Regions from separate parts of the Actinoallomurus rhizosphaericola genome, predicted to be linked through region 1. Evidence: riboswitches for the same ligand, from Rfam matches in the RefSeq annotation. Region 1 holds a riboswitch; the other holds the start of a gene.
The links. A riboswitch is a leader RNA that binds a small molecule or an ion and turns the genes downstream of it on or off. The one in region 1 is predicted to bind glycine.

Region 1 (3,610 bases):
CCGCGACGTCCGGGTCGATCTCGGACAAGGGCAGGTTGGAGAGGTTCATCACGCCTCCTCGATCAGTTTCGAGTAGGCCTGCGCGTCGAGCAGGTCGGCCGGGTCATCATCCGTACGTACCCGGAACAGCCACCCCTCCCCGTACGGGTCGGAGTTGATCGCGGCCGGGTCCTCCTCCACGGCGGTGTTCACCGCGACGACCTCACCGGTGACGGGCGAGAAGACGTCGCTCACCGACTTGGTCGACTCGGCCTCGCCACACGGCTCGCCGGCCTCAACGGACGCGCCCTCCTGGGGCAGCGACACGTACACGATGTCACCCAGCGCGTCGGCCGCGTGGGCCGTGATGCCGACGGTCACGACGCCGTCCGACGGCTCGGTGACCCACTCGTGCTCCTGGGTGTAGTACAGCGTCTCGGGAACGGTGCTCACGAAGTCCTCCTGTAGAACGGCAGCGCGACCTTGTCGACCGGCTCGTGTTTACCGCGGATGTCCACCGCGAGGTCGGTGTCGTCGGCGTGACCCGCGTCGATGTAGGCCATGGCGATGGGCCTGCCCAGCGTCGGGGACGGCGCGCCACTGGTCACGACCCCGCAGGGCGTGCCGTCCGGCGTCACCACGTCGTACCCGTGGCGTGGGACGCGACGCCCCCGCCCGACGAGGCCCACGAGCGTGCGGCCCGGCGGCGTGTCGGCGAGGGCGGCCAGCGCGGCGCGGCCGACGAAGTCACCGGGCTTGTCGAGCTTGACGGTACGGCCGAGGCCGGCGTCGTACGGCGTCGTCTCGGCGGTCAGCTCATTGCCGTACAGCGGCATGCCCGCCTCCAGCCGCAGCGTGTCCCGCGCGGACAGCCCGGCGGGCCGCAGGTCGTCGCCGCCGGCCTCCGCGACGGCGTTCCAGACGGCGACGGCGTCACCGGCCCCGACGAACAGCTCGAAGCCGTCCTCGCCGGTGTAACCGGTGCGGGCGATCAGCGCGTCGATTCCGGCGACCTTGCCCGGCAGGATCGCGTAGTACTTCAGGTCGGCGAGCGCGGCGTCGGTGAGCTTCGCCAGGATGGCCTGGGCCTTGGGACCCTGCACGGCGATCAGCGCGTACGCGGCGGACCGGTCGTCGACGGTGGCCTTCTCGAACCCCTCCGAGCGTTCGGTCAGCTCGGCGCGCACCGTCGCGGCGTTGGCGGCGTTCGCGACGACCATGTAGGTCTCCGGGGCGAGCCGGTACACGATCAGGTCGTCCAGCACCCCCCCGGCCGAGTTCACGATCATCGTGTAGCGCGCCCTGCCGACACCGAGCATGGACAGGTGCCCGATCAGCGCGTGGTCGAGGGCCGCTCCGGCCTGCGGGCCGGTCACGAAGATCTCTCCCATGTGGGACAGGTCGAACAGGCCCGCGCTGGTGCGGACGGCCTGGTGCTCGGCGCTCTCGCTGCCGTAACGCAGCGGCATGAGGTACCCGGCGAACTCGGTGATCATGGCGCCGAGCTCGGCGTGGACCTCGTGGAGTGGCGTTCTCTTGGCGTCCGGCGTGGACATCGGGGCAGGCTCCTATCACGCGGGCGGCCGGGAATCCCATCCTCCCATTGGCACGCGGAATCCGGTGGCGGTGCCCTCCCCCTCTGTCATCGGTGCCTGAGAGCTTCACCCCCAGGTCGGGGGCTTGCACCTTCGGCGGGAGCGTCGCTCCGCTTTCCAGAGGTCGCCTGGTCCGCACGGTTCGTGTGGCCTGAGAGGTTCCGGGGAGGGGTTGCTCCTTCGGCGTACCTCGCTGGCGGCGAGGTCGCTCTCCCGCGCGGGATCATCGGCACGGCCAGGCTAGCAGCACACGGGGCCGCCGATCGACGGCGCGGGAGTGCCGGAGCGGCCCTCACGGGCGGGTTTTCGGCATACGCTTGACCGGTCGAGATCTCGGAGGCCTTCGGTGAGCGTGTGCGCGACACGGCGAACGGAGCGGCCTGACCGCGGCGCCCGGTGGGCGCCCGCGGTGCGACGGGTGAGGAGCGTGTGCGGGCAATGAGCGTGCTTTTCGTGGTGGGCATCGTCGTCTTCTTCCTCGGGCTGCTCGCCTCGATCGCCCTGCACGAACTGGGCCACATGTCCTTCGCCAAGCTCTTCGGCGTCCGCGTGCCGCAGTTCATGGTCGGCTTCGGGCCCACCCTGTGGTCGCGGCGCAAGGGCGAGACCGAGTACGGCGTCAAGTGGATCCCCCTCGGCGGCTACATCCGGATGATCGGGATGCTGCCGCCGCGCCGGGGCGACGCGCCCGGAACGGTCCGCCAGTCGTCCACCGGCCCGTTCCAGGGGCTGATCGAGTCGGCGCGCGGCGCCGCCCTGGAAGAGGTCGGACCGGGCGACGAGGACCGCGTCTTCTACCGCAAGAAGTGGTGGCAGAAGGTCATCATCATGTTCGCCGGGCCGTTCATGAACATCCTGCTGGCGTTCGTGTTCATCAGCGTGGTCGTCATGGGGATCGGCGTCTCGACCCTGCAGCCGGTGATCGCCTCGGTGACCAAGTGCACCATCCCGGCCGCGCAGGCGGGCCGTGACTGCCGGCCCGGCGACCCGGCGACCCCCGCCGTACGGGCGGGGCTGCGCCCCGGCGACCGGATCGTCTCCTACGAGGGCCACCGGATCCACGCGTACACGGAGTTGCAGAAGCTCATCCGGGGGTCCGGCGGGCGCACGGTCCCGGTCGTCGTCCGCCGCGGCGGCCAGGACGTCCCGCTGAGCGTTCCGGTCGTCACCAACCAGATGCCGTCGCTCACCGACCCGGACAAGACCGAGAACGTCGGGTTCCTCGGAATCAGCCCGATGAGCGCGCGGGAGCGTCAGGGACCGGGCGTGGTCGTCAGCACCATGGGCGACCTCACCACGCACACCTTCTCCTCGCTGATCGACATGCCGAAGAAGATGGTCGGCGTCTGGAACGCCGCCTTCAGCGACAAGAAGCGCGACCCGAACGGCCCGATCGGCGTCGTCGGCGCCAGCCGGATCGGCGGGGAGATCGCCGCCTCGAAGGAGCCGGGACTCGACAAGCTCGCGTTCTTCCTGATGATGCTCGGCACGGTCAACTTCGCGGTCGGCATGTTCAACCTCGTACCGCTGCTGCCGCTGGACGGCGGTCACATCGCCGGCGCGCTGTGGGAGGCGGTGAAGAAGGGCATCGCCCGGATGACCCGCAGGCCCGACCCCGGCCACGTCGACGTCGCCAAGGCGCTGCCGCTCACGTACGCGATGGCCGCGGTGATCATCACGATGGGCGCTCTGCTGATCTACGCGGATCTGGTCAATCCGGTACGCCTGAACGGCTGACGATCTCTGCCGGCCCGCGAGCCGGCAGTGACCCCCGACGCCCAGCGTTATCACAGACCGGAATGGGTCATGATGAGGACGTATGACGTCGGGGGCCAAGGTGGAGGGACTGTTCACCGAGCGTGTCGTCCAGAGCGGACGGCTGCCATTGTTCTGCTTCTTCGTGGCGTTCATCGTCACGTTCGTCGTCGTGCGCATCAACGTGCGGCTGATCCGCGCCAAGGTGCGCTGGTGGTTCAAGAACGTCGAGGTCGGTGAGCTGCACATCCACCACGTGGTGTTCGGCGTCGTGCTGATGC
Region 2 (3,610 bases), on a different contig from region 1:
ACCGCGTACAGCGTGCCGTAGCCGACGGCGCGGCCGATGAGGTAGGTCGTCAGCACCGCCAGCGGCGTGATCGCGCCGGTCGTGAGGGACGCGACGGCGTCCAGGCCGATCACCCCCCACGTCGCGAGCTGCCAGCGGGTCCGCCCGCCCAGGCCGACCGCGGTGACGTAGGCGATGACGGGCGTGAGGTCGATGTGGGCCGGACCGGGGAACCATCCGCCGTGCCGCTTCCACGTCAGGTACCAGGCGAGGTCGCGCATGCCCGCAGCGGTCATCCACGAGTCCAGGCCGAGGGAGACGCCGAGCGCCACCACCGCCGCGACGACGCCGATCACCACCCGCAGCCCGTCACGGCCGATGACGCGGGCCACCCCGAAGGCGACCGGAACGGCCAGGACGCCGATGCCGGACGCCAGGTTGGCGAGGGTGAGGAGCAGGTGCGGTGCCCGCTCGGTTCCGCTGGCGATGTCGGAGGCCAGCCCGCTCGTGGTGTGCCGCGCGATGTGGGCCAGCACCAGGATGAGCCCGATCAAGCCCACGGTCAGCAGGAAGCGGATGGCGTCGGACGGGCGTCGGATCCGCCGCGGCAGCGACGGCTCCTCGACCCGCACCTCCCCGGCCGGACCCCCGACGGCCGGACCCCCGCCGGCCGTCGTCTCGCCGGCCGGAATCTCGGCCGGCGGAGGCTCGTCGGGGACTCGGCCTGCCGCCGGGTCCTCGCCCGTCGGGCGCTCGTGGGCCGTGGTCTCGGTCGCCGTCGTCTCCTCGGCCGTCGTCTCGGCCGCCGGGTTCTCGGCGGCCGGCCGGACGCCGTCGGCGGCGTCGTGTGACCGGGCCGTCGCTTCCACGGGCTCCGTCCCGGTGGACGGCGGCGACTTGCCGGGTACCGGACGGTCGGCGCCGGGGGATTCGTTCACGGACACGCAGTGCATCCTCCCAGTTCATCGGCCGGGACGCTCGGGAGGTGTCCGATAACCGCTCGATGGGCGTCCCGGGCCGGATCACTACACGGACGCGGCGGGCCGCGGCATGGCCATCGCGTTGGGGAAGGGGATGCCGCCGCCGTCGACGATCGCACGGGCGAGCGGCCGGAGCAGGCCGGTCAGCAGGGCCGCGCCGTCCGGGCCGAGGGCGTCGAGGGGCGGGCGGGCGAGCCGGTCGGTGACGTCCTCGATCGTCTCCCGCTCCGCGCGTCCCTCCGGGGTGGGCGCGCCGTCGTCGCCGAGGAGGCCGCGGGCGCGCAGCCGCCCGGCGGCGGCCGCCCACTCCTCCTCCGTCCAGCCTCGGTGGTCACGCTGCGCGGGCGGGGTGAGGCCGAGCGCGCCCGCCAGGACGTTCGCCTCACAGCCGTCGAGCCCCGCCGTGAGCAGGGCGGCGACGTGCCCGTCCCCGCGGAACTCCCGGAGGGCGGTCACGGCGTGCCACAGGGCCAGGTGCGGCTCGTCCGGCCGGGGGAGCGCCGCGTGCGCCGCGAACAGGACGCGGCCCGCGACGGGTGTCGCCTCGACCGCCCGCCCCGCCAGGGCGGCGGCCTCGGCGACGGCGGGCCCGTCGATCAGGTCGCCCGCCAGACGGCGCAGGGCGCGGTCGGCGACGGCCGTCCGGGCGGCCAGGACCGCCTCCGGTGAGGACCGGTGCCAGACGTCCGGGAACGCGCGGGCCACCATGCGCGGCGCGAAGTTGTGGAACGCCGCCGCCACCACCTCGGCCGGGGCGGTGCCGAGGGCGGCGGCCCGTGAGGCGAAGTACCCCCGCCAGAAACCCGTCAGACCGGCCTCGGCGTAGGCGTCCCGCGTCTCGGGCACGAAGTAGACGAACGCGTGACAACACTCGATCAGCCGCCAGGTCTCGTCCATGGGTCTCCTCCGCGCGGGGCCGGGACGGCTCATCGTCGCACGGTGATGCGCGCCGGGGGGAGGGGTACATGATCGTGACCGGAACGGGGTGACTTGTCCTCCGGTAGGGTGGAATAGCCGTCGACCTCGTACGGGAGAGACCTCGCACACCGTGGTGCGGGGCGCCGAAGGAGCAACCCTCCCCGGAACCTCTCAGGCACAAAGGACCGTATGAGCGAGGCACCTCTGGAAAGCAGGACCGGTGCTCCACATCGGGCCTCACCGAAGGTGCAAGCCGCGCCCCGGCGCGGTGAAGCTCTCAGGTTCACCTGACAGAGGGGGAGACCGGCCACCGGCCCGCCCGGTGGTGGCTGCGCACCCACCGCACCAGGAGGCTCCCCAATGACCGAGGTTCCCTTCGTCGATCGGCACATCGGGCCGTCCCCCACCGAACGCGCCGCGATGGCCGAGGCCGTCGGCTTCCCGAGCGTCGAAGCCCTCGTGGACGCGGCCGTGCCCACCGCGATCCGCACCGACCGGCCCCTCGCCCTGCCCCCTGCGCTGACCGAGGTGGAGGCGCTGGCCCGGCTGCGCGAGCTGGCCGCGCAGAACCAGGTCCTGACCTCCATGATCGGCCTGGGCTACTACGGCACGGTGACCCCCGGAGTGATCCTCCGAAACGTCCTGGAGAACCCGGGCTGGTACACCGCCTACACGCCGTACCAGCCGGAGATCTCCCAGGGGCGTCTCGAGGCGCTGCTGAACTTCCAGACCGTCGTGAGCGACCTGACCGGGCTGCCGGTCGCCAACGCCTCCCTGCTGGACGAGGGCACGGCGGCGGCCGAGGCGATGACGCTCGCGCACCGGGCCGCCAGGGCCGGGGACACCTTCCTGGTCGACGCGGACGCGCTGCCGCAGACGATCGAGGTCATCCGCACCCGCGCGGTGCCGCTGGGGATCGAGGTCGTCGTCGCCGACCTGTCCGGGGGCCTGCCGGACGGGGAGTTCTTCGGGGTCCTGCTGCAGTATCCCGGGGCGAGCGGCGCCGTACGCGACCTGGCGCCGGTGACCGAGGCCGCGCACGAGCGCGGCGCGCAGGTGGTCGTGGCCGCCGACCTGCTGGCCCTGACCCTGCTGCGGGCGCCGGGGGAGATCGGCGCGGACATCGCGGTGGGCACCTCGCAGCGGTTCGGCGTGCCGTACGGCTTCGGCGGCCCGCACGCCGGTTACATGGCCGTACGGGAGGGGCTGCAGCGGCAGCTGCCCGGCCGCCTCGTCGGCGTGTCCGTCGACGTGGACGGGGACCCGGCGTACCGCCTGGCGCTGCAGACGCGCGAGCAGCACATCCGCCGGGAGAAGGCCACGAGCAACATCTGCACCGCCCAGGTGCTGCTGGCCGTCATGGCGAGCATGTACGCCGTCTATCACGGCCCGGAGGGGCTGCGCGGCATCGCCGAGCGGGTGCACGGGCACGCCGTCCGCCTCGCGGGCGGGCTCGCGGCGCTCGGCGCCGAGATCGTGCACGAGACGTTCTTCGACACCGTGCTCGCCCGGGTGCCGGGCCGGGCCGGGGAGATCGTGCGCCGGGCGCGCGAACGCGGTGTCAACCTGCGCCTCGTGGACGCCGACCACGTCGGGATCGCCTGCGACGAGACGACGACCGACGGGCACGTGACCGCGGTGTGGCGGGCGTTCGGCCTGGCCGAGGAGGAGGCCCTGTCCGTCGCCACGGAGGCCGAGCTGCCCCCGGCGCTCCGCCGGGAGAGCGGCTACCT

Region 2: it holds a riboswitch for glycine, as region 1 does, so the genes downstream of both, gcvP (aminomethyl-transferring glycine dehydrogenase) here and gcvT (glycine cleavage system aminomethyltransferase GcvT) in region 1, are expected to answer to the same signal.

The regions. Positions count from the first base shown of each region.
Region 1 covers NZ_JAMXMW010000004.1:149,484-153,093, forward strand. Annotated here, with positions in the region: gene NE234_RS11910 (serine hydroxymethyltransferase) at 1-49, opposite strand, end outside; gene gcvH (glycine cleavage system protein GcvH) at 49-432, opposite strand; gene gcvT (glycine cleavage system aminomethyltransferase GcvT) at 429-1,535, opposite strand; glycine riboswitch at 1,609-1,701, opposite strand; glycine riboswitch at 1,703-1,800, opposite strand; gene NE234_RS11925 (M50 family metallopeptidase) at 2,013-3,311, shown strand; gene NE234_RS11930 (hypothetical protein) at 3,394-3,610, shown strand, end outside.
Region 2 covers NZ_JAMXMW010000007.1:71,438-75,047, reverse strand. Annotated here, with positions in the region: gene NE234_RS17680 (lysylphosphatidylglycerol synthase transmembrane domain-containing protein) at 1-923, opposite strand, end outside; gene NE234_RS17675 (SCO6745 family protein) at 1,005-1,856, opposite strand; glycine riboswitch at 1,978-2,075, shown strand; gene gcvP (aminomethyl-transferring glycine dehydrogenase) at 2,238-3,610, shown strand, end outside.